DNA from 3 places in the Psychrosphaera haliotis genome. Region 2 is predicted to be linked to each of the others. Evidence: predicted binding sites of a transcription regulator. Region 2 holds the regulator's gene; each other region holds the start of a gene.
What was found. Region 2 encodes LexA, which represses DNA repair genes until DNA is damaged. Its sites were predicted from a motif close to TACTGTATNNNNATACAGTA; they were not measured.

Region 1 (9,898 bases), on a different contig from region 2:
AAATTATAATTATAGAGTGAAAGGGGATTTTTATGGCGGCTGTAAAATTAACAAATGAGCAGTTAGAGCAAGAATTAACAGATATCAATGCGCCATTAGAAGCTGAAAAGCAATGGCAAATTGTTGATGGCAAGCTACATAAAGAGTTTGTATTTAAAAACTTTATTCAAGCTTTTGGTTTTATGACTCAAGTCGCTATTCACGCTGAGAAGTTAATTCACCACCCTGAATGGTCAAACGTTTGGAACAAAGTGGTAATTGACTTAGTCACTCACGATGTAGACGGCATTAGTGATTTAGATATTAAAATGATCAAGCGCATGGAGAAGCTTGTTTAAGTTGATAGCTTTTTAAACAGTGAACAAATTGCAAAAAAGCCCGAGTATATGATGCCCTGGCTTTTTTTGAATACGGTAACTTTAATACGGCTACAGCCCAGCAAAAAAGGCCACTAAGCCTATAGCACCGCCAAATACACCACCCCAAACAACTAACCAGCCTAGGTGACTTTTAATCATCTCTTGAACTAAGTCTTTAACCATTTTAGGTGTCAGCTCGTTTAGGCGTTGTTGAACAATGTTATCTACTTTTGTTCTAATATCTTCAACATTCGCAGAGCTACTAAGCTGTGATTTTAACTTTTCAGAAAACTCATCAGACGCCGCTATTTCTGAAATAGACTGTTTAAGGTTTTCTTCAAATGGGGCTTTTAATGGTGCTAATGCGTCAGTGCCACCAAACATGCTTAACATGCCACCAAAAGAGCTTTGTTGGATAGTCTGAACTAGGGAATCAAAGGCCGATGACATATCTGTCTCTTTGATTAGAGGCTCTAAATCAAAATGGTGAGCGTCGCCTGTTGGTTCAGTTAGAAATTTGTCTAAATTTTCTTGAGTAAAAAACTGAGACATAATTAGGTGGTGAATAGCAGACTTAAATTCTACAAACTTTAATTGAACAATACCGGTCCCATATAAACCCGGTACCTTTTCAAATAGCATGTGAACGGCAATCCAGTTAGTTAATGCGCCAGATAACGCAAACAACGACATATAAAAAAGCCAATCAATATTGAGGCCAAACCCTGCAATACAGCCTAGTGCCGCAATAACATTAGTAACCAAACTCTTGTTCAAAATAATTCTCCTATAAAAGTGACGCGTCATTATATGACAAGTCACCGTTATATGGATAAATTAAATGACTTCAAGCGGCATCATCTTTTTCAATAACAAAATCGACCAAATTGTCCTCTGATTCGTCTGAGTGAGATTCGGACTGCAACTCACTCTTCAGCTTTTTTGAGTCACCAGCTTCATCAACTAAATCAGTTTGGTTTTCAGCATTAGCGCTTGCTTTAGGCTTTGGCTTTTTTGCTGCTGGTTTCTTTTTAGCTTGAAGGGCGATAAGCACCTCTTCACGTTGTTTAGCTAAGTAGATACTTAGTTCTTCGGCTTGTTGATCGTCAACTTTTACACCGCTTTGCTGCAATAGTTCAAACATGTCATCTGCCATGTCTAACATTTTGTCATATTCATCAGCAGCACGTTTGTCGGTAAAAGTCATGACGTCTTGTTCCTTATTGCTTTTGTCGGTTCGTATAACGACATACCTAGTTTCAACAGCCATTGCTATCTCCTGTAAATCTAGCCTATGGAAAATTAATAATCACTTACTGTTTAAATATACAGTAAAGATTCGATCTGTAAAGTATAAAAATAAAAAAAGCCAATAGACGTCTATTGGCTCGTTTAAATATCAAGGACAAATTTAAAATCAATGAAGCAATCTAGTCTTCACTGTGCCTTCAATAAGCTTTAATTCGTCAAATGCGGTATTACTGTCATCGGTTTCGACATCAATGACCACATAACCAATTTTTTCATCGGTTTGTAAATACTGTGCAGCAATGTTGATATTGTGTTTAGCAAAAGCTTCATTGATCTTAGTTAACACACCAGGTTGGTTTTTATGAATATGTAATATTCGGCTGCGACCCGTGTGCTCTGGAAGTGAAACCTCAGGTACATTTACTGCGCTCAGTGTTGAGCCGTTGTCTGAGTATTTTGCTAATTTTCCAGCCACTTCAATGCCAATGTTTTCTTGTGCTTCTTGAGTCGAACCACCCACATGAGGCGTAAGTATTACGTTATCTAAACCTCTTAACGGTGAGATAAACTCTTCATCATTGGATTTTGGCTCAACAGGGAAAACATCAATAGCCGCGCCGCCAATATGCTTGCTTTTTAATGCGTCGGTTAACGCATTTAAATCAACAACCGTTCCGCGAGAGGCATTTATTAATATTGCGCCTTGCTTCATTTTGCTAAGTTGTTTTTCACCCATCATATTTTGCGTTGATGCGGTTTCAGGTACATGCAAACTAATGACGTCAGAAGTACTAAGTAGCTTGTCTAAGCTGGCTACTTGGCTAGCGTTCCCTAAGGTTAGTTTATTTTCTATGTCAAAGAACTGAACGCGCATGCCAATGTTTTCAGCCATGATGCCTAATTGCGTACCAATATGACCATAACCAATGATACCTAGTGTTTTGCCTCGAGCTTCAAAAGAGCCAATAGCCGACTTTTGCCAAACGCCTCGATGAGCATTTGCGCTTTTTTCAGGTATGCCACGAATAAGAAGTAGTATTTCACCAAGCACTAACTCGGCCACTGAGCGAGTATTGGAAAAAGGGGCGTTAAATACCGCGATGCCTTTTTCTTTCGCCGCAACCAAGTCAACTTGATTGGTCCCAATGCAAAAGCAACCCACAGCAATGAGTTTTTTCGCATGCTTAAGTACGTTGGCATTTAAGTTTGTACGAGAACGAATACCAATGAAGTGAACATCTTTAATTTTTTCAATTAACTCGTTTTCAGGCAATGACGTTTTTAGTGTTTCAATATTGTCATATCCCTGCGCTTTTAACGTTTCGACAGAGCTAGGGTGAAGACCTTCTAACAACAAAATTTTGATTTTATGCTTGGCCAGCGAAATATTTTCCATTCTAGGAATCCAATTTTTAGAGGTTCAAATTACAGTTGATGCGCTTTAATTAGAATTAATACTCTATTTTTTAGCGTTTCTCAACCCCATTCTTCCCACCGATAACTACATGGTCTGCGCCTCGATGTGCGAACAGGCCGTTAGTGACCACACCAACGATGTTATTAAGTTGTTCTTCTAGTTTTCTAGGCTCAGCAATTTTCATATCAAAAACATCAAGAATGACGTTGCCGTTATCCGTAACAACACCTTCTCGGTAGACTGGGCTGCCACCTAGTTTTACTATTTCACGGGCAACATAGCTGCGGGCCATTGGAATAACTTCAACGGGTAATGGAAACTCACCTAAATGTCGAACCAACTTAGACTCATCAACAATACAGACGAACTTTTTAGCAACCGCTGCAACAATTTTTTCACGAGTTAAGGCTGCGCCACCACCTTTAATCATGGCATTATCAGCATTAATTTCATCAGCGCCATCAACATACAAATCAAAATCAGCAACGTTATTTAAATCAAACACTTCTATACCGTGTTGTTTTAAGCGCTCAGTTGACGCTTCAGAACTAGATACTGCACCAATAATGTTGTGTTTTATTGTTGCTAGCCCGTCAATAAAGTAATTAACGGTAGAGCCCGTACCAACTCCAACAACGGTATCTGCTTTTACATAATCTAAAGCAGCAAGCGCTGCGGCTTTTTTCATTTCATCTTGATTCATGGCGTTCTCGTTATTGTTTTATATTCTAATAATTCGGGTGGGTGTCACTATCATGTCAATGGGGATGTCCCATTGCTCACTATTTAAATGCTCAACTTCTTGGCAGTCATGGGCAAGCCCAATTAAGGTTGGCTTTCTCGATAGCTGGTTTATATTTGCTAATGTTCTGTCGTAATATCCGCCGCCCATTCCAAGTCTATTGCCATTAGTATCAAAGGCAACTAATGGCATAAAAATGATGTCGATATTGGATAAATGAGCGGTAGTCAGCGCATTCGGAGCTGGTTCAGTAATACCGTATTTGTTTGTTGTCCAATTGGTTTGTCTATTTACGTATTGGAAATTTAAGTAACCAGAACAAAAGGAGTGTAGTACTGGAAATAGTAGTGGCGTGCTTAATTCTCGCAAGTGCTCAATGAGCGGTGCTGTATTTACTTCACCGTCATTGGCTAAGTACAACGCGATAGATTGCTCTGACTGAATAAGCTTTAAAGCATTATTCTTTAAAAGTTCAGCAGCCTCAGTTTGTTGTTCCGCAGTCAACAGATTACGGCGTTTTCGAATAGAGGCTCGTAATTGTTGACGGCTTTCCATCTTTACCTCTACTCAACAACAGTAAAGCTTTTGATAACTAAGTCGTACTGCTCTACGCCTTTTTTCATTCGCCATAGTCTGGCCAGCGTAAAGTTTAACTCTGGAATAAACCAGGCGTGCTGCGCATAAAACTTCTTGTCTTCATATACGCGTGCCACTTTAATTGCCTTAAAGCGACCAAAACCAGTACTAATCAATTCTTCGCCGATAACTTCAAACATGTATTCACGCAGCTTGCCGCTATTAGAAACAACCGTATAGTTGAATGTTGACTTGTTGTTTATTAGATCAAGCTGAATTTGAGCATGTAAAGACATCTCATCTTGCCACCCTTGCTGCCACTCATCAGGGGCTGCGTCTTTTTTAGCTTTAGGGTTAACAATTAATGATTGGTCTGAGTTAAAGGAGATCTTAACTTCTTCGTCACTGCCTGTACCTGAGCGGTCGAACGTATACAAGTTAGGAGTGATGTTTTCCCCGTCACTAACGGTAAACACGCTAACTTCCTTTCGTTTGTCAGAAAAAATGAGCCATTTTAGCTCACTTTTCAAAGACAAAGAATATTGGTTGTCTGTAATCTTCTTTAGAGCTCTCTCACCTTGGCCTAGCTTATCGCCCTGACGATACATATCGTAAATGGCACTAAAAGGTTTAATGGCATCATTTGCTTTTTCGATTGTTGCAGAGGCTCCAAATGAGCCAATAGCAAAAACACTTAACAAAATAGAGAAGACAGCAGTACGACCTTTATTCATCATTTGCATAACCTTGTTCTGGTAAAAGAGAGTTGTCTAGATATACGCCATCTGATTGTAAACGCAATCTTTTTTCACACAACCACTTTACCACTAGTGGATATATTAAATGTTCTTGAACATGAACTCTATCCGCAAGGGAGTCTGCGTCATCGTCACCAAATACTGGTACTTTCGCTTGCAGAATCACTGGTCCACCATCAAGTTGTTCATTTACAAAATGAACACTACAACCATGCTCTTCATCACCTGCATCTAGTGCTCGTTGATGAGTGTTTAACCCTTGATATTTAGGCAGAAGAGAAGGGTGGATATTGATTAACTTCCCTTCAAACTGCTCTACAAAGTCAGCGGTTAAAATTCTCATGAAGCCTGCTAATACAACAACATCAGGGTTTAACGCCGCAATTGAAGATGCAAGAACTTGATCATACTGTTCTCTTGTTTCATAGTTTTTATGATCAATAACCTGAGCATGAATGTTATGTTCATTTGCTCGCTCTAAGCCAAATACATCAGGTCGATTAGAAATAACGCCAACCACGGAGCCTGGAATTCTTCCAGACTCAGTAGCATCGATAATGGCTTGTAGATTAGAACCATTGCCGGAAATTAATACGACAATTTTTGCGTTGTTAGCACTCACTTATTAAGCCTTAATAATTTCTACTTGCTCTTCAGATGCATCTGCATCTTTGATTTCACCAATATGCCATGCGTTTTCGCCAGCATCTTTTAAAATAGCTAAGCTGCGGTCAAGATCTTCAGCTGCAACCGCAATCACCATGCCTACGCCGCAGTTAAATGTGCGGTACATTTCATGGCGCTCAATATTGCCATTCTCTTGCAACCAGTTAAATACTTCTGGCCACTGCCATGACGCTTCGTTTACAACTGCTTTAGTTGCTTCAGGAAGTACTCGTGGAATGTTCTCCCAGAAACCACCGCCAGTAATATGTGATAAAGCATGGACATCAACTTGCTTTAATAGTTCCAATACAGGCTTAACGTAAATTTGAGTTGGAGCCATTAAGTGGTCAGCTAAAGGCTTGCCATGGAAGTCTGCGGTAAGATCCGCGCCTGAAACTTCAATCACTTTTCTCACTAATGAGTAGCCGTTTGAATGCGGGCCAGAAGAGCCAAGAGCTATAAGTTGATCGCCGTCTTTAACTTTTGTGCCGTCGATAACTTTAGACTTTTCAACAACACCAACACAAAAACCAGCCATGTCATAGTCGTCGCCTTCGTACATACCAGGCATTTCAGCAGTTTCACCACCGATTAATGAACAACCTGATAATTCACAACCATCAGCAATGCCACTAACTACATCAGCTGCAACGTCTACGTTAAGTTTACCGGTAGCATAATAGTCTAAGAAAAATAGTGGTTCTGCACCTTGAACAATAAGATCGTTAACGCACATAGCAACAAGATCAATACCAACGGTATCGTGCTTCTTTAGATCAATCGCTAATCTTAACTTTGTACCAACACCGTCAGTACCAGCAACTAAAAGCGGTTCTTTATAGCCCGTTGGAAGTTGGCATAGTGCGCCAAATCCACCTAGTCCGCCCATAACTTCTGGACGTCGAGTGCGTTTAACAGCACCTTTAATTCGTTCTACTAGGGCATTACCTGCATCTATGTCTACACCAGCGTCTTTGTAGCTTAAAGATTGATTGTTGCTCAATGTCATATCCTCAAAAGTGGGGTGGTTGTGGCTCGTGAATCAAATTTTAACGTAAATAGGTTCACTTGTAAGCCGTCATTATTTGTATTGCTTTAAAATTAAATTTTTCAGTAGCGTCGCACCAGGGCCTAACTGATTTGGCGTTGGTGTGACTAAATGTGTCATCACTGTTTTTTCACCAAGTGACGTTAGCTTTACCGGTACGATATTCCCATCTTGAACTTCTTGATGGGTTAAATGTTTGGGTATCCAACAAAATCCTGTACCACGTTTTAAAATGGCAATGGCTTGATAAAAGTTACTGACTGTCCATCGCTGTTCCGCTTTTAACCAACCCTGACTTTCTTCAGGGTGTTTACTAGAGTCGCTGATAACAATTTGAAGTTCGTGCGTCAGCTCTTCAATATCGACAGTGTCAAATTGAGCCAGTGGGTGATTTGCGCCGCAATATGCGACAAAGGTAACGGTTTCGAGCTTCTCGCCTGAATAACCCTTTGGAATAGTGCCACCGACAACAACAAGGTCGGCAGTATGCTCTAAAATTCGCTCTTTTGTGCCCGTAAGAACTTCGTCTGCAATTCGCACTCGAGTGCCTCTTGCTTGAGGGTAAAACTCTTCAAGTGCGGAATATAATTTTTCTTTTGGATGAATGGTTTCGCAGGCGATAGTAATTTCTGGTTCCCAGCCTGCCGTCATATTTTCAGCGAGCTGTTCTAGTTCTTCAACATTTTGGGTCAAGAGACGAGAGCGACGCAGCATCACTTCGCCTTCTTTAGTTAAATAAGCTTTTCGCCCTTTAACTTCTAGAAGTTGAACGCCGAGTGTGTGTTGCAGTTTAGATACTGCATGATTTAGGCTAGATTGGCTTTTACTTAATGCCTCGCCTGCTTGGGCATACCCTCCGAAGTCAACTACCGCTTGTAATATTCGCCATTGTTCGATAGTTGATTTAGGACGGTAAAGAGGCATTGGTTTTCCTTAAGCGTTCGCGACAAAAATAGCGCGAAGAGGAGCCGGATAACCCTCTATAGTTTTATTGGGGTCATTTGGATCTAGGAAATCTTCTAATGACTCGGTATCTATCCAGTCGGTTTTTCGTTGCTCATCTAACGTCGTTTGGTCAATGTTAACGAGGCGAATATTGCTAAAGCCTACTTTATTAAGCCAACCCTCTAACGCTTTTGCACTTGGAATAAACCAAACATTGCGCATTTTAGCGTAACGGTCATCAGGCACTAAAACTGTGTTCTCATCACCTTCAATAATTAAGGTTTCAAGTATGAGCTCACCACCCTTAACTAATTGCGCTTTAAGTTGCTGTAAAAAATCCATTGGTGATTTTCTGTGGTACAAAACGCCCATGGAAAATACCGTATCAAAAGACTTTAATGGTGGAAGGTCATCAATACCTAGCGGCAATAAGTTAACGCTAGGCTCTTGCATAAAGTGCTGTACAGCCATGAATTGAGCGAAAAATAACTGAGTAGGATCAATTCCTACAACAAATTTAGCATCGGCTCCTTTCATTCTCCATAAATGGTAGCCACTGCCACAACCAACATCTAAAACGTATCGGTCAGTTAAATCGGAAATATGAGGGGCTAGGCGATCCCATTTGAAATCTGAACGCCATTCAGTATCAACATCAATACCATGCAGGTGATAAGGACCTTTTCGCCATGGTTTTAACTGCATTAAATGATGAGTGGTTTTTTTATCAAAACCAGGAGGTAACGATTGAGTCGTTGAAACTGACACACTAGTGGATAAATTTAAAGTTTCAGGCTCAACTGGCGGAAGAAGATCAATGTTTTTCATCCATTGCTTATATTCGCCGTGGAGATTTGAACTATGCCAGTGGTTTAATTGCTTAGGAAGAGACTCTAACCAATGGGAGAGTTTATTCTGAGCAATTTGAGCGTAGAAATTATTAAAAATATCAGTCATGCGTGTTGTGATTCACTTTTAATTACACATCATTTTTTTATGGCGATGAAAGAACCAAAATTAAAACATTGATACCAACTTGAAACATGGCTAAAGCCAACATTTCCTAATCTTTCAATATGAGCCTGAAAAGAATCAATTTTCATTACGTTTTCAATTGCACTTCGTTTTTGACTAATCTCTAATTCGCTATAGCCATTTGCTCGTTTAAAATCGAGGTGCAAATCTGTCAATGCGTCATTTATCGTCTCATCATCAAAAACAAACTTTTCTGAGAGAATAAATACACCACCAGGTTTAAGGCCAGCGAAAATTTTATCTAGTAGAAATCGTCGTTTTTCAGGCGGGATGAATTGTAAGGTAAAATTCATCACAACAACAGATGCATTTTCAATTTCTATGTCATTTATATCCGCGCACTGAATTTCGGCGGGCACTGAAGATTTGAACGCATTTATATGGAGACGGCAACGTTCCACCATAGCTTCACTATTATCAACACCAATAATTTTACAATTAGCGGCATCCACAAATTTTCTCATTGCTATGGTCGCGGCTCCAAGGGAGCAACCTAGGTCATAGATATTCGAGTTTTCTTGCTGAAATTGTTTTGCTAACTTACCAATTGAGCTAACAATAGTTGAATAACCGGGAACGCTACGTTGAATCATGTCTGGAAAAACTTCGACAACGGAACGATCAAAGGTAAAGTCTTTTACTTCTGAATGAGGATTTGCATAAATGTTGTCGCGCATATTTAACTCAATGATTTTTATGATTAATGTTATTAATTTAGGGTGCGGCCTGTAACGGATTGACGAAAAAATAAACTTGGTTTGTTTGTAAAAATTTGTTACAACTATGCCGTTAATGGACCATTATAATAATAACTTAATAAGATTCCTATCACCAATGAAGTCGTTTTTAGTCAGGATGCTACGCTTTACTTGCTTGTTTGCCTGTTTTTTAACATTTGGCAACAGTGCTTTCGCATTTTCAAATGTAAACTCGTCAAATTCACCTAGTGCAAACGCAACAAATCAATATAAGTCACAAAAACAGCCACAATATGATGTGATTAGGCTAGCCGTAGACTCAAATTTAGTTCCTTATAGTTATGTAGACAAAGGCAAACCAACTGGTTTTGTGGTAGATATTTGGGAACTATGGGCACAAAAA
Region 2 (9,898 bases):
AGAGTGTGTTAACTCAGCTGCAACAATAGCGGCAATAGCAAACAAATGAACCACGTTGTTTCGGTAGTAACTCATCAAAATAGCATTTTTGTCATCAAGCTTAATAATCGTGCCGTATTCGTCACTATCAGAGTCTACTTTCTCTAGTAAAATGGCTTCATCAATAATGGCAGAGGCTGACTCTGTTGGCGTTTTCACTAAGTTTGAATAAGGGACCGAAGTCTGTAAGCCAATATAAAACTCAATCAACGCTTCCATTTCTACTCGTGGTAAAGCATGGCTGTCAGAGGTTAGTAGCGCCAGTGCCGACAAGTTAACGGTGTTTAAAACTGCAGCATCATTAATAGAGCCCATAACTTTATTGGCTGTATGATTAACAACTGGCGTTAACCAATTTGGTTTCACCACATCCACTGGATTAATTAACGATCGCCAGTCTGGAGCTTGTTCGTTCATTATTTCATTTAGGCTAATTGGCTCGCCAAAGTTCACGTCACCGTGGCCATAGTTTTTAAGGTTCTTGATTGCCTTAAAAATACCAAAAATGGATTCGCTTTCTTTGCTTTTGCCTTTTAATTCACTTAGGTAGGTATTTACTTCCATTACATGTTCGTAACCAATGTAAACAGGCACAAGGGTAATTGGGCGATCTACACCACGAAGCATTGACTGTATCGTCATGGCTAACATGCCAGTTTTAGGTGATAACAATCTACCCGTTCTAGAACGGCCACCTTCGGTGTAATACTTAACTGGGTAACCTTTAATGAACAACTGCGAAAGGTACTCACGAAATACTGCAGAATACAGCTTGTTGCCTTTGAAGCTTCGGCGTAAGAAAAATGCACCGGCTTTACGGAATACAGGACCTGCAGGCCAGAAGTTTAAATTAATGCCGGCAGCAATATGTGGCGGCACTAAGCCTTCGTGATAAATAACGTAGGTTAGCAATAGATAATCCATGTGGCTGCGATGGCAGGGCACATAAACAATCTCATGACCTTTTTGTGCTAAGTCTCTTAACTTATCAGCATTGTGAACACGAATACCGTTATAAATTTTGTTCCATACCCAAGTCAGGATACGAGAGCCCATTCGAATGTAGTTTTCGTTGTAGTCGCCTGCAATTTCTTCAAGAAGCTTTTTAGCGTTTGCTTTTGCTTCTTCTAAGGAAATATCTTTAGATTCCATTTCTTCGTGAAGCGCTTTTTTAAGTGCGGGGCTGGCTAGCATACTATTGAAAAAAGCCTGACGTTCCATCACTTTAGGGCCAGTTGCAACTATGCGTTGGCGTTCAAAATGAATACGAGCAACACGCACTAACTTGTGTGCTGTTTCTTCAGATGGGCCATAGTCATTAACCATTTTTTGCAATGAAACGGGCTTACTAATTCTGATAAAACTGCTGCGACCATAAAGCAATACAATCATGAACTTACGAAACGGAGATGCTTGTAAAGTTTGTGTGATGATGTCCATCAAGCGAGTTTTTCGATTTGTGTCTTTTTCGACACCTGGGTTACGACCCCAGCAAATCATAACCGGTACAAACTGTATATCTTTGCCCGTACGCTCTACTAATTCCAGCATCGCTTGGCCCGTTTTTACGGTTTTTTTAGCGTGATGGTCTTTGTTCAAAAAGATAGAATCTACCGGCTTAACACCAATCGTTCTTTTAACTGAGTCGCTGTCTAAATCAATAGAGCCAAAAGGTGATGGTAAGTTAAGACGCTTGGCCGCTTGCTTTAAAGCAAGCTTATCTGTGTATGAATCTGTCATCAATACGTAGGAAATTGGCTTAGACGAATCTATACCGCTTTCGCTATTTTTCTCGTCAGTAACTAGTTGAGTGCGAATGAAAGGACGAGTTAACCAATACATTAAAACATTTAAAATGGACATAAAAACCTTAATACAAAAATGAATGCAGCAGGGGATTTTAACAAAGGTTAGCTAAAAACCCATCATTCTTATTAAATTTTATGTTGCACAACCTCGATGCCTGTATATACTGACAGTTATGTTACTGTATGGAAAAACAGATGATGCGACCACTTACTGCTAGACAATCAGAAATATTAGATCTAATTAGAGATTCAATTACCTCAACAGGTATGCCACCAACTCGAGCTGAAATTGCTAAAACGTTGGGCTTTAGGTCGGCTAATGCCGCTGAAGATCACTTAAAAGCACTGGCTAAAAAAGGTTTCATAGAAATGTTACCTGGCACCTCTAGAGGCATTCGTCTAACAGAAGAAGTCGCTAACGACGATCCAGGTTTACCGCTTGTTGGTAAAGTTGCAGCCGGCTCGCCAATATTAGCAATGGAGCACGTTGACCGTCATGTAAATATTGATCCAGCTATGTTTTCACCAATGGCCGACTTTTTGTTGAAAGTTGAAGGTGAAAGTATGAAGGATATTGGTATTTTAGACGGCGATTTATTAGCTGTTCATAAAACTCAAACCGCCAGAGATGGTCAGGTTGTAGTTGCAAGAGTTGAAGAAGACGTTACGGTTAAAAGACTTGAGCGTAAAGGTAGCAAGGTTATATTGCATGCTGAAAACCCTGAGTTCTCACCAATTAATGTAGACCTAAACTACCAAGACTTTGCTATTGAAGGTTTAGCGGTAGGCGTTATTCGTAATTCATCGTTAATGTAACGAATATCCAAGTCGGCTTTTCTTTGTTTGCATTAACGAATCGTCGAAAACTCTTTTAAAAGCTTCACGGGCGGTGACATGCCGTCCACAAGCTTATCTTCATCAATGGCATCAATAATGTCTTTAATGGTTTGAATGTTTTTAGGCTTATCGCATTCTAAATTCACCATATTCATAGACCAGCGGCTAAACAGTCTATATTCAGCTGGCTCAAAATAGATATTTCGTACTTTAGTGTGCCTGCTGTCTAGCGCTATTTTGTCATAAAGTGCCTGAACACTTTTTTTATCACCTTCCAGTACCTGTAAAAACATTCCACCGTTGTAAATCAAATTGCCGGTAATATCTTGGCTTGAGTTATTGTTCTTAGCGTTCACTAATAAGTCAGTTAACTCTTCATTGGAAAAAGGCTGAGTAGCACGGCTAATATAAACAAGTTGATGGAGTGACATAGATAAAACCTATACTGAAAAATTAAATATTCAGTATAGGTTAGAATGAAATTTTAGTGAGTAACGCTTGGTAAATTACCAGTTTTTAGGGCTAGTAATTGAAGGCCAGTTGTTCCATTGTTGATTTTTCTTTCTCAACAAACTTTAACCATTGCGTTGCCATTCGTTGTACGTTTTTGTATTCACTGGCCATGTTCAATGCTTCAATGGCAGCTTCAAACTCTTTTAAGTTAAAGTGCGCCATACCTAAAGCTAGATACAAATTACCAGGATTTGGCAAATCACCACGCTTTTCAGCCTCAAATGCAGCTTCGATCACATCTTTGTATTTACCCTGTTGAAGTCTGATTTCCGCTATTTGCTGGTGGGCAGTGCCATTATTTTCTAATGTAGAAAGTACTTCCAACGTCTCAACTGCCTTGTCGAGTTCTTTTGCGGTTATCCACGCTTGCGATAAAAACTTAACGTTTTTAACGTTCTTTGTAAGTACTTTTTGATTAATACCCTGCTCCATTACTGATGCCGCTTTATATGGAAGGCCGTTGAAGTAATATATTTGAGCAAGATTTCTAAAGTCCGATTGCTTAGAAATATAGCCCTGCTGATACGCAGCTTCTAATACCGCCAGTTGCTTGTCTTCAGCGCCAATCTCACCATACATCCCAGCCAACTGTACCCAATATTCAGGCTTGTTAAAACGGCGTACCATTTCTTCTAAAATTGAGGCTACTTTTTTCGGCTGTTTTAATTCGAAATATGCTGCACGTTGCAGCACAAACCAGTTTTCTTTTGGCTCAACTTCCTGTTCTTTTGCTTCAGCTAATGCCAGGTCAATATATTGAGCTGCGTTTTGATAATCTTTGCCTTGATAACTTGCCTGCGCTTTAAGTACATTGTTCTTAACAGGGATGTCACCTTCGTTAATGCTTTCCCATCGTTCTAAAAATGAGATGGTTTTAGAGTACTCTTCGTTGGCCATGGCAAGTTGTGCTAACGAGAATAGCGTACTTTTTTCTAATGACTCTGGAATTGGATCTTGCGCGACAACTTGTTCAAAAGCTGCCATTGCCTCGGTCATTTGTTCTGCGTTGTAATAGATAAACCCGTAAAAGTTATACATCATAGCGGTTTCGTAGCTATTCAAACTGCCGGATTTAGCTTTTACTGAGTCCAATACCTCTAATCCACCTTTGACGTCACCACCATCAGCAAGTTGTTGTGCCCTTGCTAACTGACTATATACTCGTGAGTTCAATGATGGTGTGCGTTTTCGCTTTTGCTCGGCGTGCGCTTTGGCAAAATCAACATTAGGTACAACACCAACAAATGAGCTGCCTAAAAGCAAACTAGTCGCGATGAGAGAGGACGTAATAAGTGTTTTCACAGTATCTGCTCCGAATTATCCGTTAATTTCAAAAGTAATGCGGTTTTGTACGCCACTTACTTCTGTTGCTTCGCCATTTACTACACGAGGCTTATATTTAAACTTAAGGGCTGCGTCTAAAGCCGCTCTATTGAACAAGCCCTCTGGGTTTGCTTCTATCACTGTAGGTGACTTAACTGCGCCGGTTTTATCAACCACAAATTCAACAATAACGTAGCCTTCAATACCGCGCTGTAAAGCTCTGCGAGGGTATACAGGCGATACTTTGACAATTGGTAAATATTCACCGTCACCTGACTCAAGTGCTAATCCACTTTGTAAAGCCATGTCGCCACCAACATCTGCGCTAAAATCAAAACCAGCGTCGCCCGCATCGGCAATATCAGGAGACATTTGAGGCTGCTCCATTGGTGGTGGTGGCTCTTGCGGTTGAGGTGGCTTTTTCGGTTTACGATCTTTCTTTTGTACGGTTTCTTCAGGCTTTAATCGAATAAAGTCCAAAACGCTGCCTTGTGCTGGGTCGGTGATAGCCGAATCACCAGACTTAATAAGCGCCTGCATACCGTAAAATAAAGCGGTTGTAATAATTCCTGCAATCACAACGGCTGTTAATAAACGAATGAACATAATACCTTTTCCTAGCTTTCTAATGCCGCGATAGAGACGTCATATGCGCCCGCAGCTCTAGAGGCATCCATAACCTTAATTAACGTTTCGGTTGTGGCCTTCTTATCCGCTTGAATCACCACAGAACCTTGTGGGTTTTCCGCTTTTAGGCGCTCAATGTTTGCTTGAACAGCACGAACATCCACTTGTCGTTTGTTAATCCAAATTTCACCTTTGTCAGAAATGGCGACCAAAATACTGGCTCTTTCTTTCTTCACAGCTGTTGCGGCTTCAGGTCGGTTAACGTCAATACCGGCTTCTTTTACAAAAGACGCGGTAACAATGAAGAAAATCAACATGATAAAAACAACATCTAGCATAGGTGTTAAATCAATATTCTCTTGTTCTTCTTCTTGCATTAAGTTGGCTAATGGCGCTCTCATTTTACTCTCCTAACAAATGCCTGGACCCTTAATGGTCCATCGGCAAATGGTCTTCTAATAGTTCAATTTCACGTTTGGTTTTGCGTTGCACCCATGTGTTAGCAAAGACCCCTGATAATGCTCCAACCATGCCAGCCATTGTTGGAATCGTGGCCTTTGATACGCCACTTGCCATTGAGCGTGCGTTGCCGCTGCCACTAATCGCCATTACATCAAATACTTCAATCATTCCGGTTACCGTGCCTAGCAAGCCCATTAGTGGACATAGTGCAACTAACGTTGCTATGAGTGGCAAGTTAACCGTTAATTTTTGTTTTGCTCTGGCAATGTAAGCTTGTCTAATTTGCTCAGCATTCCATGAGTCTCTTTCGCTTCGAGTTTTCCAGCGACGAACTAATTCGCCTTGATATTGTTTGTAACCGCTAAGCGTGTATAAAACGCGCTCTAAAATTAACAACCACATCACAAAAATCATTGCTGCGATAGCGCTGAGAACAACGCCACCCGTGTCCATAAACTCTCTAATTGCTTCTAAGGTCTCTGTGAAAAACAACACAGTGCACTCCTTGGTTGCGATACGTTACAGTTTGTCACTCGTCGATGAAGTAGACGGTTTAGACTCAGCGTTAGATTGCTTTTCAGAACGCTCAGCAATAATGCCGGCACTCTGTTCTTGTAGTACAAACAAGATACTTTTACTGCGCGTATTCAACATGGTAGACAAAACAACCGTTGGGATAGCAACAACAAGGCCGAGTACAGTAGTCATAAGCGCTGTTGAGATACCGCCAGCCATTAATTTCGGGTCGCCAGTACCAAACAAAGTGATTGCTTGGAATGTTTTAATCATGCCGGTTACTGTACCTAGTAGACCTAACAACGGAGCAATAACTGAAACGATTTTTACCAAGGTAAGATTACGAGTGATCTTTGGCATCTCGCGCAGAATAGCTTCGCTCAATTTAAGCTCTAAGGTATCGAATGAAACATGCGGATATTGATCTTTAACTTTTAAGATACGGCCCAGTGGATTGTCATCTTTAGGTGTATCGGTTTTCATTTGGCGTTTAACCTTTGCGCTGATTAGGCTAAGTGACACAAAACGCTCAAATGCAATTAAGAAAGCGATTAAACCAATACCAATAATGATATAACCAACGGTACCGCCTTGGTCTACACGTTCTTTAGTGCTAGGCGCTTGAACTAAAAGGTTTAGTATTGAACCACCGGTAGGGTCTAGTGCAAAAGGAACGACTTCGTTGTTTGAAGATTGCAGTTCAGCTGCAGTATCAGTAAAGCGTCCTGTTGGTTGGCGAACAAGCTCTGCAACTGTACCTGTTGTTGGTGAAACCGTGAGGTATTTACCGTCAGCAACAAGAGCAAAAGCACCAATACGAACCACCTCTTTAGATACTTTAGCGCCGCCAGCTTCAACAACATCCGTTTCAAAGCGAACCACTTTGCCTTGTTCTGTCATTTCTTTTTGAAGTTCAAACCATACTTGTTCAATTTGCTCAATAGAGGCTAGCTTTGAAGAGCCACCCATGCTTTGAGCTAGCTCTTCAAAAAATACATCTCTACCTGGGAATTGAGCAGAAACGTTAGAGCTCTTTAGTTTCCCTGCAGTATCACCAGACACTTGCTGTAACACACCAAACAACTCTTTAAGAGAGCCCATGCGTTTATTCAGAGCTTCAGAAACATCAGCCAGCTTAAATTCATTTTGTTCAAATTCTGTTTCAAGCTTTTCAGACAATGCTAATGCATCGCTTTTCTCTTTATTTGCTTGATTTAGTAAACCAGTTTGCGCTTCTTTTTCTGCATTAAAGCGCGCTTCGCGGTTTTTGTTTTCTTGAGTTTGATTTAGCTTACCTTTCTCAAGTTGTTGTAATAGTTGATCTAAATTTAAAGCCGCTGGTGCAGCTTGAGCACTTACTGAAAAGGCTAATCCGGCGCCTAATATAGCCAACAAAGTTGGTTTAAATAAGTTAATCATTTTGTATAAACCTTTCTAATTTTACTATGTGGTTATGGCGCTGCTTTTATTGGCATCACCAATAAATCAGGAGCTAGTTGTTTTTTAGCCATTCTTAGGCCTTTTGTGATGTGCATACGAAACTCATCTTCAGCTGGTTGCCAGTTTTTTGCTTCGTTGTCCCATACACCAGCAACTGAACCGTCACGAGTGATGTACATAAGTGCTACACGACCAATTCGTAAGAAGTCGACATCACGTTCTTGGCCTTCAACGTTAATTAAGCCTGAGTACGCTTCTATGCTGCGGCCGTATCCCATTTCAACTTGGTAGGCTTCTAATACACGACGAAACTTTTCTGAAACCGCAACATCGGCTCTGTCCATCATGTTTTTTAAATTAGCAACACGCTCAGCGCGTTCGGTTGGAAGGAAAGGCACATCAAGCTCTACAAACTGCTGCAAGCCATCAATCATTCGAATCATGAGAGGTGTAATTTGACGCTCAATAACAGAAACACGGTCGATATCGACATTCAGAGACTTCATTTCGTCATACTGACTTTGAAGCTGCTTTTGAAGTTGTGCGTTATAAATGTTTAGGCCTTCAATTTCTTTGTTGACCATTTGGTATTGCTGAAACTTTGTTTGAGTTTGCTCGGCAATACCATTAATTTTTTGTTGAGAAGACACTGCTAGCTTAGATATCTCTTTTCCAGCTTTTATTACCGGCTTAAGGTCGTCTGCTTGGGCAGCAAAGGCAGCGTTTAAGGCTAAAGCGCCTGTAATTACTGCTAAAGTGAACCGTTTCATTAAACTACTCCATCAAATCAAGATGCAGCAATTCTATTGAGAGTAAATGTCAGTTAGACGACAGGAGTGTTAAAGTTTTATGTCAGATGTAATGTGGTTGTAACAAAAATGTAAAAAGCGACCCAAGGGCCGCTTTTAGTCTAGTTATTAGTGGGTTAATGAGTTACTAATATTAACCTCTGCTTGTCTATACAAGCACCTAGATTTAACTACGCATCTGTTTTATGAACGTGTACATCCATTTGTGGAAATGGAATGTTAAGGTTTTCTTTAGGGAAGGTTTTATAAACGCTTTCGTTCATCGCGAAGTATACAGGCCAGTAATTTGCAGCATCTACCCATGCACGTACAACAAAGTTAACTGAGCTATCAGCTAGTGTATGAAGTGCGATGAAAACTTCAGGATCTTTTAAAATACGATCATCAGCGTCACACAATTCTTTTAATACACGTTTTGCAACGTCAGCATCATCGCCATAGGCAATACCAAACGTCCAATCTACACGTCTACGAGGCTCTTTTGAGTAGTTAATCATTGACGAGTTGTTTAGTGAACCATTTGGAATAATGATTGTTTTGAAATCGCCCGTTCTTAAAATAGTGTTGAAAATTTGAATTTGAGAAACAGTACCTGTGTAACCTTGAGCTTCAATGAAGTCGCCGACTTTGTATGGCTTGAAAATTAATATCATTACGCCGCCTGCAAAGTTTTGCAGAGTACCGGACAACGCCATACCAACAGCTAAACCAACCGCACCTAAAATAGCGATAAAGGACGTCATCTCGATGCCAATCATGCCAAGCACAGTAATAAACAGCATCACTTTGAGTAGCATGTTTACGATGCCACATAAGAATGGTTTTAGTGACGCATCGGTATTGCCTTTATTAAGCATGCTTTCAAAGCCTTTGCTCAATAGTTTAACGACAAACAGGCCAATGATTAAAACTAAAATAGCTGAACCTAGTTTTGGGGCGTATTCAAAGCCCATATCGATCGCTTTATTTACAAGCTCGGTATTAAGTTGCATGGTGTTTTTCCTAAGTTATTGTTATTAAATGAGATGCTAACAACTTTACCGCCAAAAGCGAACTGCAAAGGTTTAGATCGCTGTTAACCCTAGCAATGCTAGATTATTTTGTCATCATATTTAATAACAAGCGCTTATAAATTTTAGTTAAGCTCAATAGGTCTTGTTTATGAATGTGTTCATTAGTTTTATGGATACTATGATTTGGCAATCCAAGTTCAACCACCTGTGCGCCTTTATTCGAAATAAACCGGCCATCGGAAGTACCACCCGAAACTGACAGTCTAGGAAATATGCTCACTTCACTGAAGATAGCTTTTTCCGCTTCCACAATTAAGTCAAAACCTTGCAGTAATTTGGTCGACTCAATGTCGTTGGCAAAGTGATGCGACTCAATATTTTCTGCGCTAGTTAAGTAAGGCAAACATGGTCTGGACCATTCGATATTGATATCGCTAGTGAGTTGTTTTAATTGCATTAAGCCATCGTTTATACGTTTCACAATGTCTTCTTGGCTGACTTTATGACTATA
Region 3 (9,898 bases), on a different contig from region 2:
CAGTTGTTTGGCCGTCATCGTTAGTCAGTGCAAAATTCATCGCTTCTATTCGAGCATCATATTTATGCTCTTTAATAGAGTGTGTTCTATGCTTAACGGGATTTGCTGGGACGTTTAGCTTATCGCTAATTACTTTTGAAAATGGTTCCAATACGTCAAAACATATTGAATGAGAGTCTGCAATTTTTTCAGCTAATGACTTATCTACAAAGGTATGAAATACAAAAGGGCGATGACCTGTAGTTTTAAAACGTCTATTTATCTGTTCTTTTAATAGATTAGCTTTTTCATCACTTTCAATAAATGGCACTGTTATATGCTCTATCGTAAAGTCATATTGAGACAAGGTAGCATGGCCAATGGTTTCAGCAGTAATGGCGGTGCCATCTGAAACATAAAATGCAGTGCGAGTCATAGTTGTCCTTTGTAGTAATAAATTTTCAAGTGCATTTAAATTTTACCAATTGAGGTTGGTTGTGTAGAATGCGCTCGCGTTTGTAAGTCTTTTTGTAATAATACAAATCATATAACAAAATAGGCTTCGAACTCTATTTTATCTCAAAACTTATTAAAATTAGTGGAGAATGTCACGTGCAGGAATATGTACTCTGGTATCAAGAATTAGGAATGAACGACGTCAACCAAGTTGGCGGTAAAAATGCGTCATTAGGCGAAATGATCAGTAACCTCGCCAATGCTGGAGTGAAAGTGCCGGGTGGATTTGCCACAACGTCTTTCGCGTTTAATGAATTTTTAGAACAAAGTGGTTTAGAAGCAAGGATTCATAACATCCTTGATACGTTAGATGTAGATGATATTGCTGCACTAACAAAAGCAGGTGAGCAAATTAGAAACTGGATCATTGAGACTCCGTTTACACCTGCATTAGAATCAGCGTTAGCAGAGTCTTATGAAAAATTAGCAGGTGAATTAGGCGAGCAAGCGTCATTTGCGGTTCGTTCTTCTGCCACTGCCGAAGACATGCCAGATGCATCATTTGCCGGTCAACAAGAAACTTTCCTTAATGTAAAAGGCTTAGACGCAGTAAAAGTTGCCGTTAAGCACGTTTTTGCATCTTTGTTTAATGACCGAGCTATTTCTTATCGCGTACACCAAGGTTATGACCACAAAGGCGTGGCATTATCAGCGGGCATTCAGCGCATGGTTCGCTCTGACCGTTCTTCTTCAGGTGTTATGTTCTCTATCGACACTGAATCAGGCTTTGAAGACGTTGTATTTGTAACGTCAGCATTTGGTTTAGGCGAAATGGTTGTTCAAGGCGCAGTAAATCCTGATGAGTTTTACGTACATAAACCAACACTAAAAGCGGGGCGCCCAGCTGTAGTGAGAAAAACTATGGGTAGCAAAGCTATTCAAATGGTTTATGCCGATACTCAAGAGCACGGTAAGCAAGTTAAAATTGAAGATGTTGATGTAAACAAGGCAAACGAGTTTTCATTAACAGAAGAAGAAGTAATGGAGCTTGCAAAACAAGCCGTTATTATTGAGCAACATTACGGCCGTCCAATGGATATTGAATGGGCCAAAGACGGTTTAGATAACCAACTTTATATTGTTCAAGCTAGACCGGAAACCGTTCGTAGTAACGAAGAAGCGAATGTAATAGAGACTTTCCAATTAGAGCGCCGAGGTACTGTTAAGTGTACAGGTCGTGCTATTGGTCATAAAGTCGGTTCGGGTGAAGCTAAAGTTCTTAAGTCTATTGCTGAGATGGATCAAATCAAGCCTGGCGATGTCCTAGTTACAGATATGACTGACCCAGATTGGGAACCTATCATGAAGCGAGCTTCTGCGATTGTGACTAACCGTGGCGGGCGTACTTGTCACGCAGCAATCATTGCTCGTGAACTAGGAATTCCTGCTGTAGTAGGTTGTGGCGATGCAACTTCTTTAATTACCACAGGTGATGAAGTAACAGTATCGTGTGCAGAAGGCGACACAGGTTACATTTACGGAGAAGTTTTACCATTTGAAGTGGTAACCTCAAAAGTAGATGAAATGCCTGACTTACCAGTAAAAGTAATGATGAACGTAGGTAACCCTGACCGTGCATTTGACTTTGCTAGGTTACCGCACGCAGGTATTGGTTTAGCACGTTTAGAATTCATTATTAACCGTATGATTGGTGTGCACCCTAAAGCACTATTAAACTATGATGTGCAACCAACTGACGTTAAAGATGAAATCGACGAATTGATTGCGGGTTATGATTCACCAGTTGAGTTTTACATCAACAAATTAAAAGAAGGCATTGCCACTTTAGCAGCCGCTTTTTATCCTCAAAAAGTTATCGTTCGTATGTCTGATTTTAAATCAAACGAATACGCTAATTTAGTTGGCGGTGAGCAGTACGAACCAGACGAAGAAAACCCAATGATTGGCTATCGAGGAGCTTCTCGATATATCTCTGACAGCTTCCGTGATTGTTTTGCTCTTGAGTGTGAAGCATTGAAGCGTGTTCGTAATGAAATGGGCCTAACAAATGTAGAAGTAATGATCCCATTTGTAAGAACCGTTGGTGAAGCAAAACAAGTTGCTGAGTTACTAGACGAACATGGCTTAAAGCGTGGTGAAAATGGCCTTAGAGTTATTATGATGTGCGAGTTGCCATCTAATGCATTGTTGGCTGACCAATTCCTAGAGTACTTTGATGGGTTTTCAATTGGTTCAAACGATTTAACACAGCTGACGTTAGGTTTAGACCGTGATTCAGGTTTAATTGCACACTTATTTGATGAGCGTAATGAAGCCGTTAAAGCTTTATTATCTATGGCGATTAGAGCAGCGAAAAAGGCCGGTAAATACGTAGGTATTTGTGGTCAAGGGCCTTCAGATCATGAAGACTTTGCAAACTGGTTAGTAGAAGAGGGTATTGACTCTGTTTCTTTAAACCCAGATACAGTATTAGAAACATGGTTGTATTTAGCGGAACAAGAACAAAAACGTTCTTAACCCAATAGTACAAGACTCACCTTAGTAAAAGTCAGCCATGTGCTGGCTTTTATTTTGAGTGACACTTTTTAAATTTTTTACCTGAACCGCATGGGCATTGTTCATTGCGTTCTATTTTGATGATTGGCGTATCAAACAGCTCTCCACTATCGTATTTCCAATGTTCATCTTCTATTACAAAATATGATTGTTCATGTATTTGTTGTAAATAACCGTCTGCAATAAAATCCGCTTTAAACTCTACAGTAGTGTCTGTAGCTTCAACAATTGTAAGACCTATAAAGTGACAACTCATACACGCTGCTTCTAGATCTTGTTCAGTTAACTCTAACTTTAGTTTGTTAGAACTTGTTTGGTATAAATAATCACTAGCGCCAGTAGCAAATGCAACATAACGAGAGCGCATTAATTGCAACGGGTTATCCGCTTTACGCTTGGCAGAGATAATATCCTGACAAGGGCAGGAGATTTCTTTAGATTTACACAAACAGGATGACAATATTTAACGCCTTATAATTGAGTAGTAACAACCCCAAATTAATGAGCTTGCAGTGCGCCCTCAATGTTATCAGATTTTATAGCGTGAATCGCTACTTCCGAATCGGCCCCTTTTAAATAGATTGATTTTTGCTGTTCTGGAGATAGTGCGTCTTCCCAAAAGATTATAGCTGAGCAATTGTGATGTTTAATTGCTTCGCTCGCAGTAAAAAATACGTCTTGGCAATGTTTCTTTTGAAAAACAATTACCTTATTAACATCTATACTATTGCGAGTTAAAAACTCTTTTGTTGGGCGACCATCAGGGGCAATAAGTAAAATCCAACCGGCTTGGGTACTATATAACTTTAGTAAAGGTATTAGCCCAATGTCACTTTTAGTAATATTATTCAAAGGGTTAAACTGATATTCTGTTTTTTCGTTTATAAGATTATTAAGCATTTTCAAAACCACTGGATAAATGAACAGTGGTTGTAATTTAGTTGGTTTTTTATACCACTGCAAGTTTTTTATTCATTTAATGTAATAAAATTTTATAGGACTTAGTTTTGAAGAGTTTCAACAAATATTTATTAACGATTATATTTTTATCACCTATTGTCGCGTTTTTAATAACGACGACTCAATCGTTTAATAAACTTGATAGTTTGCAAATAGGAGACAGTGAGTTAACAACTTCTATTACTAAGTCTTATTATGTAGATGAGGGACAAGGGGCGTTTTTAGATCAACAACTTAAAGAGTTAAGCTTATTCGATTTACCTTACAAGGACTTTACTGGCACCTTAAATTGGGGATTTGACAATAGAACGTTTTATTACAAATACGAAATAGAAAACCTATCAAAAGAGGCAAGAAGCTATGTTGTCCATTTTGACAATCCTACAATAGATAGGTTAAGCGTTTTTGAGGTGACCAACGTACAAAATGTATTACTGGCAGAGTTTGGTGATACCGCTAAAAATGTAAGTCAGAGTAATAAAGCCATGCCATCCGTTATAGTTGGAGTTCCTTCTGGGCAAACTAAAACACTGGTTTTTGTATCCAAAACGACAGGCGCTGCTTTTTTACCTGTACTTATTTTCCTATCCGACAGCTTCTCAGAGTATCAACAGTTCATATATTTAATTTGGGGAGCGTTTATCGGTATTTCCGTACTTATGTCGCTTTACAATTTAATCCTTTTTGCTGGTGCCAATGAACGAATATATTTGTATTACATTGGGTACGTGTGTTTTTTCCTTGTGCAGCTTGGTGCATTGCATGGTTTTAACGCTTATATAATTGGTGGTGAGTTAAATCAATGGTTATCAAAAAACATAAATGTTCTCAGTTGTTTTGTCAGTTTTTTCTCGGTTAAATTGGCATTACGATTTTTAAAGCTAGATCACCTAAAGGATTATATATGGGTGAAAGTAGCAAATATCTATAGTTACACCTTGGCGTTTTTTGCTTTTGTATTCATTTTTTTAGAAGAGTCTACGGCAGCTTCTATATTTTTCTTCTTGTTAATTGCTGCTTATACAATCGCAATTGCGTTGATGCTTTATAAATTTAAAGAGCGTATTAAGTGGACTAAGTACTATATTATTTCGTGGGTGCCGCTATTTGTTGGTGCTGGTTTAGGCTCCTTAATGTTTGCGGGCGTGTCAGAGTATAGTTTTTGGAATCGTCACGCTTCACTAATGGGCGTGCTAACCGAAATGGTTTTAATATCTATGGCTTTGGCGGAGCGATTAAGGAACAGTGAAGCAGAACGTCTATATCAAGCATCCCATGAACCTTACTACAAGTTACCAAATGTAAACTTATTGGAGCAGAAAGGGCTCGAGCTAAGCACAAATAATACAAACTTTGATTTTTCTATCGTTTCTGTGTCTATCAACAACTATGAATCATTAGAATCGTACATTCCAAAAGATAGACTAAAGGAAGTTGTTTATAAATTCTTAACCGATATCGAACAAAGGTTAAGTTTAGATCTACAGCTAGTGGATTTTGACTCCGATTCTTATTTGCCAAATGTGGCCATGCTAAATGACGGCGTGTTTAGCTTTTTAGTCTCAAGTAGTGACCAAATGCTTTTGAGTAGTGCCCTAAAAAAAGTGTCAGAGCGTCAGCCTATAAAAATGGAAATACCAGAGTTACCCCTACAGTTAAACTTCGTTGTTGGTGCCTCATCATTTATTGATAGTCCCTACGGAGTAACTGACGTTATTTATAAGGCGCAGTTAGCTGTTGAACAAGCTAAGGAATTAAACAAAAACGTATGGATATTTAGTCAATCGGAACCAGAAGCTAATAATAGAAAATTTAGAATGGCCAGCGATATCAAGTTGGCAATGCGAAGTGGAGAAATGTTTGTTAAGTATCAACCTCAGTTTGATATTGATAGTGGTGAGATAGTTACTTTTGAAGCGTTACTAAGATGGAGACATCCCGAATTAGGAGATTTAAACCCTTTAGAAGTAATAACTGTTGCAGAAGACACAGGGCTCATTGAAGAAGTTACTATTTGGCTAATAGAAGCTTCATGCCGTAACTTCTCACGTTTTTACAGCGCTGAGAAAAACAGTGAGCTTTGTATTGCTATTAATATGTCGACACAGGTTATTCTATCGCCTTCTTTCTCGCAACGGGTCATGGATATTATTGAAACCCATAAACTTAAAGCGAGTCAGTTTTTACTGGAAATTACAGAAAGGTCATTCAAGTCTGATTCGCAACAATTAGAACATAAAATTCGAAAGCTAAGGGCTTTGGGTTTTAAAATTGCTATTGACGATTTTGGTACAGGCTCAGCATCATTAACATATCTCAATAAAGGAATATTTAACGCCTTAAAAATTCCAAAAAAATTCATTCAATCTATGCCTGGGAATGAGCGCAGCCAAAGCATTGTTAGATCTTGTATATCTTTGGCAAACCAACTAGAGATGGATGTCGTTGCTGAAGGTGTAGAACGAGAGATTGAACTGGATTTATTGAAAACGATGGATTGTAAAAGTGCACAGGGATTTTTGTTGTCCTATCCGCTTACCGTAGAGGAAATAGAAGATCAAATTGAAAAAGGCTGGAAGTTAAACGGAGTTGATTAATTATCGGTAATATTAGTTCAATCAATTGGTAATTTTAGATTAGTGAACTCTTCTTTAAGTTGCTTAATTATAGAGGGGTCTGTTCCTAAACTGGCAGCTAAATAAAACTCTTCAGATAGCTCCTTGAAGGTATAAATCGTTTTGAAATCTGATGATTCACATCCGGTTTTTTTACAATAATACTGAACGATATGACGATTAGCAGGAATAGCATCAATCCTGTGTCTTTCTAACATTTTCATAGTAGAAACGGAACTAACGATCTCTACTAACTCTCGTTCAAATTCAAATCCATTCTTGCTTAAAAAGTTAGCTACGGCGTCCTGGCGCTTAACCCCAATTTGAATATTCGACAAGTCTTCTAAATCGTCTACTGGTTTAATATCGGCGTCTTTAAGTGAAATGAGCCGCGTAGTAACGTGTGCAACTTTACCAATCCAGATAAATTTATCTTCTCTTTCAGGTGTTCTTATTAGAGAGAAGATTAACGTATTGGGCTGATTTAATGCAATTTCATAAGCTCTAGCCCATGGCATTACGTCAACTTTACTAGTGGGTAATACTATATCAATAAGCTCAGAGACTTCTTTTCCTACTGAGCCTCCAATTAAATCATTATTGCGACTAATTTGATAAGGCGGAAAATGATCGGTCACTATTCGAATGAACCCGTCGTTGGATTTTGCCGGCACCTGAAGGCTAAAAACAATTAGTAGTGACAACAATAAACTTGAAGCATTAGACAAAATAGTGGAATCCATAAAAATAACTATCTTTAATTAATAGCGCGTGATCGTTATTCTTGCAAAAAATAGGTAGTGCATAAGCTATTAACGTAATCAGGAAAACTATTGAAAAATCAATTTCGAGCTCTTCAATTTGCCATTGTGGCCGTTTTGCTTTGGTCAACGGTAGCCACCGCATTTAAAATTTCATTGGCTGGCATGACGCCAATACAGCTTTTATCAGTAGCCAGTATTTCTTCGTTTATTGCTTTATTCTCTGTTGTAATTTTTACTGGGCGTATCGTTACTTTTAAAATAACACTGAGGAAAAAGTGGAAGTCCTTTGTCTTCTTTTCCTTATTAAACCCAGTTGCATACTACTTAGTATTGTTCTCCGCTTATGATCGATTACCTGCTTCTCAAGCACAATCGTTAAATTACACTTGGGCCATTGCACTTACTGTTTTGAGTGCCGTTTTTTTGGGGCAGACGATTAGAAGGCGAGATTGGGTTGCTTGTTTCCTAGGCTATTTTGGGGTTTTTATTATAGCGACGAGTGGCAACATATTTAACTTAGAGTTTGAAGATTCTCTTGGCGTAGGTCTTGCGCTACTATCTACTTTTTTATGGGCAACGTACTGGATTTTGAATACAAAAATGAAAGCGGATCCTATCGTATCAGTGTGTTTGTGTTTCTTTTTTGGTTCGTTGTGGTTGTTACCCGGCGCAATTTACTTTGGTGGCTTTAGCGGAATCACGCAATCTGCTCTGTTTGGCGCAGTTTATGTTGGCTTGTTTGAAATGGGGATAACGTTTGTGTTTTGGTTAATGGCAATGCGTTACGCCACCAATACGTCATTAATTAGTAACCTAATCTTTGTATCGCCATTCATATCATTACTACTTTTGCACTTTGTTATTGGCGAAGAGATATTCGCATCAACAATAATTGGTTTGGCAGTCATCATTTTAGGCTTGTTGGTACAGAATCTGAACTATAGAAAGTGATTGGTACAACCGAGTGGATTCGAACCACCGACCCCCACCATGTCAAGGTGGTGCTCTAACCAGCTGAGCTACGGTTGTATAACACGAGTATCGCGAAGAGGTTGTATGCTAAACAACGGGCTTTTAAAGTGCAAGCCGTTTTATCATAATTTTGATTCAACTGATTAATTTCCCAACAAAACCTGAACTTAAGGCCTCTATCGTAAGTATTCTAGAGAAAGGTGTTGGGCTCATTGGCCAATTTTTTATATAGTAGCGGTTCTAAAGTTGAGGGCTAATTAATGTTTACAGGTATTGTGCAAACAAAAGCAACGGTTATCGGTATTACCGGTCACGACGCATTTAAGACAATTTGCTTGTCGGTAGGAAATGAATATTTAGAAAGACTTACAATAGGGGCGAGTATCGCAATTAACGGTGTTTGCCTAACTGTAACTAAGTTTGAAAGCCGGTTGTCTGACGTGGTTGGGCAAGTGTTTTTTGATGTAATTGATGAAACGCTCGATGTAACTAACTTGAAGTCTATAAAGCAGGGCGACCAAGTTAACTTTGAACGAAGTGTTACTTTTGGTACTGAAATTGGTGGTCATATTGTATCTGGCCATATTCACGCTACGGCGATTTTAGAAAAGGTTGAGCGAAGCCCTGATAATGTAAAAATGACGTTAACTATTGACCCACAATGGATGAAGTACATTCTTCACAAAGGGTTTGTTGGCATTAACGGCTGTAGCCTAACAGTTGGCGATGTTAGCTCAGATAGTTTTGCACTGCACCTCATTCCAGAGACGTTGCAAATTACCAACTTGGGTAATTACGAAGAGGGCGATCAGTTAAATATTGAAGTTGATCAACAAACATATACAACGGTTCAAACAGTTGAGCGTTACTTAAAATCACAAAGTCGTTTTAACTAGTCACTTTACCTAGTCGATTTAATTAGTGAAGCTGTAACCGTTTTTGACTAGTAGATTTGTTCGTCATCGGCATCTACTTTCAATTCTACCTTTTGCCTCAGTTCGTCAATGTGGGTATTTAAGTGAATTGCGTTGCAACAAGCCGAACAGTCTTCGTAGTAGTCTTGATCACCATTTGACATATCAAATTGAAAACTAACGTGGTGCCCACAGTGTGGGCATTCTATGGTTTTAGAAAATGTATCCATAAGCCTTCCTCAATATTAGGCTTTACTTCCCCCATTTATGCTTCTGCCGCCATCCACTGCCAAAATCTGTCCTGTTACATACGTAGCTTTGCTCATATACAAAATAGCTTCCGCTATATCTTCGGGAGAACCTAACCTAGCTAAACCTATCTCACTGAGAACTTGTTTTTTGTCTTGTTCCGATAGGTCGTTTTCGTGCCAAAGTATCGCACCTGGTGCAATACCATTTACTCTAATATTAGGCGCTAATTCTCGAGAAAGCGATTTTGTTAGCATGACTAATCCTGCTTTAGCCATACAGTAAACTGGATAATCCTTTAACGGACGATCAGCATGTATATCTACCATATTGACAACATTACCTTTATTTTTGGTTAATTCAGGTAATAGGTTTTTAATTAAGAAAAAGGGCGCTTTAAGATTAGTACCCA

Region 1: a site for LexA is predicted at 1,674-1,693, ahead of ABD009_RS08570 (YebG family protein). Genes of this name have one in related genera too.
Region 3: a site for LexA is predicted at 3,922-3,941, ahead of ABD009_RS00595 (SulA-like leucine-rich domain-containing protein). Genes of this name have one in related genera too.

What each region holds. Positions count from the first base shown of each region.
Region 1 is NZ_BAAAFQ010000006.1:59,968-69,865, reverse strand. It holds gene ABD009_RS08585 (acyl-CoA thioesterase) at 1-1, shown strand, start outside; gene ABD009_RS08580 (4a-hydroxytetrahydrobiopterin dehydratase) at 33-338, shown strand; gene ABD009_RS08575 (DUF445 domain-containing protein) at 429-1,136, opposite strand; gene ABD009_RS08570 (YebG family protein) at 1,207-1,629, opposite strand; gene serA (phosphoglycerate dehydrogenase) at 1,777-3,006, opposite strand; gene rpiA (ribose-5-phosphate isomerase RpiA) at 3,077-3,730, opposite strand; gene ABD009_RS08555 (5-formyltetrahydrofolate cyclo-ligase) at 3,749-4,324, opposite strand; gene ABD009_RS08550 (DUF3108 domain-containing protein) at 4,333-5,082, opposite strand; gene purN (phosphoribosylglycinamide formyltransferase) at 5,072-5,725, opposite strand; gene purM (phosphoribosylformylglycinamidine cyclo-ligase) at 5,729-6,772, opposite strand; gene ABD009_RS08535 (LysR family transcriptional regulator) at 6,851-7,741, opposite strand; gene cmoB (tRNA 5-methoxyuridine(34)/uridine 5-oxyacetic acid(34) synthase CmoB) at 7,751-8,719, opposite strand; gene cmoA (carboxy-S-adenosyl-L-methionine synthase CmoA) at 8,749-9,474, opposite strand; gene ABD009_RS08520 (diguanylate cyclase domain-containing protein) at 9,632-9,898, shown strand, end outside.
Region 2 is NZ_BAAAFQ010000010.1:153,612-163,509, reverse strand. It holds gene plsB (glycerol-3-phosphate 1-O-acyltransferase PlsB) at 1-1,902, opposite strand, end outside; gene lexA (transcriptional repressor LexA) at 2,046-2,663, shown strand; gene ABD009_RS12880 (BLUF domain-containing protein) at 2,696-3,115, opposite strand; gene ABD009_RS12875 (tetratricopeptide repeat protein) at 3,207-4,499, opposite strand; gene ABD009_RS12870 (energy transducer TonB) at 4,515-5,126, opposite strand; gene ABD009_RS12865 (ExbD/TolR family protein) at 5,138-5,548, opposite strand; gene ABD009_RS12860 (MotA/TolQ/ExbB proton channel family protein) at 5,577-6,104, opposite strand; gene ABD009_RS12855 (MotA/TolQ/ExbB proton channel family protein) at 6,129-7,541, opposite strand; gene ABD009_RS12850 (DUF3450 domain-containing protein) at 7,577-8,335, opposite strand; gene ABD009_RS12845 (mechanosensitive ion channel family protein) at 8,545-9,366, opposite strand; gene dapE (succinyl-diaminopimelate desuccinylase) at 9,470-9,898, opposite strand, start outside.
Region 3 is NZ_BAAAFQ010000001.1:137,241-147,138, forward strand. It holds gene ppsR (posphoenolpyruvate synthetase regulatory kinase/phosphorylase PpsR) at 1-415, opposite strand, end outside; gene ppsA (phosphoenolpyruvate synthase) at 592-2,973, shown strand; gene ABD009_RS00590 (YchJ family protein) at 3,023-3,472, opposite strand; gene ABD009_RS00595 (SulA-like leucine-rich domain-containing protein) at 3,511-3,912, opposite strand; gene ABD009_RS00600 (EAL domain-containing protein) at 4,020-6,569, shown strand; gene ABD009_RS00605 (substrate-binding periplasmic protein) at 6,587-7,330, opposite strand; gene ABD009_RS00610 (DMT family transporter) at 7,421-8,302, shown strand; tRNA gene ABD009_RS00615 (tRNA-Val) at 8,304-8,380, opposite strand; gene ABD009_RS00620 (riboflavin synthase subunit alpha) at 8,584-9,219, shown strand; gene ABD009_RS00625 (CPXCG motif-containing cysteine-rich protein) at 9,267-9,467, opposite strand; gene ABD009_RS00630 (pteridine reductase) at 9,483-9,898, opposite strand, start outside.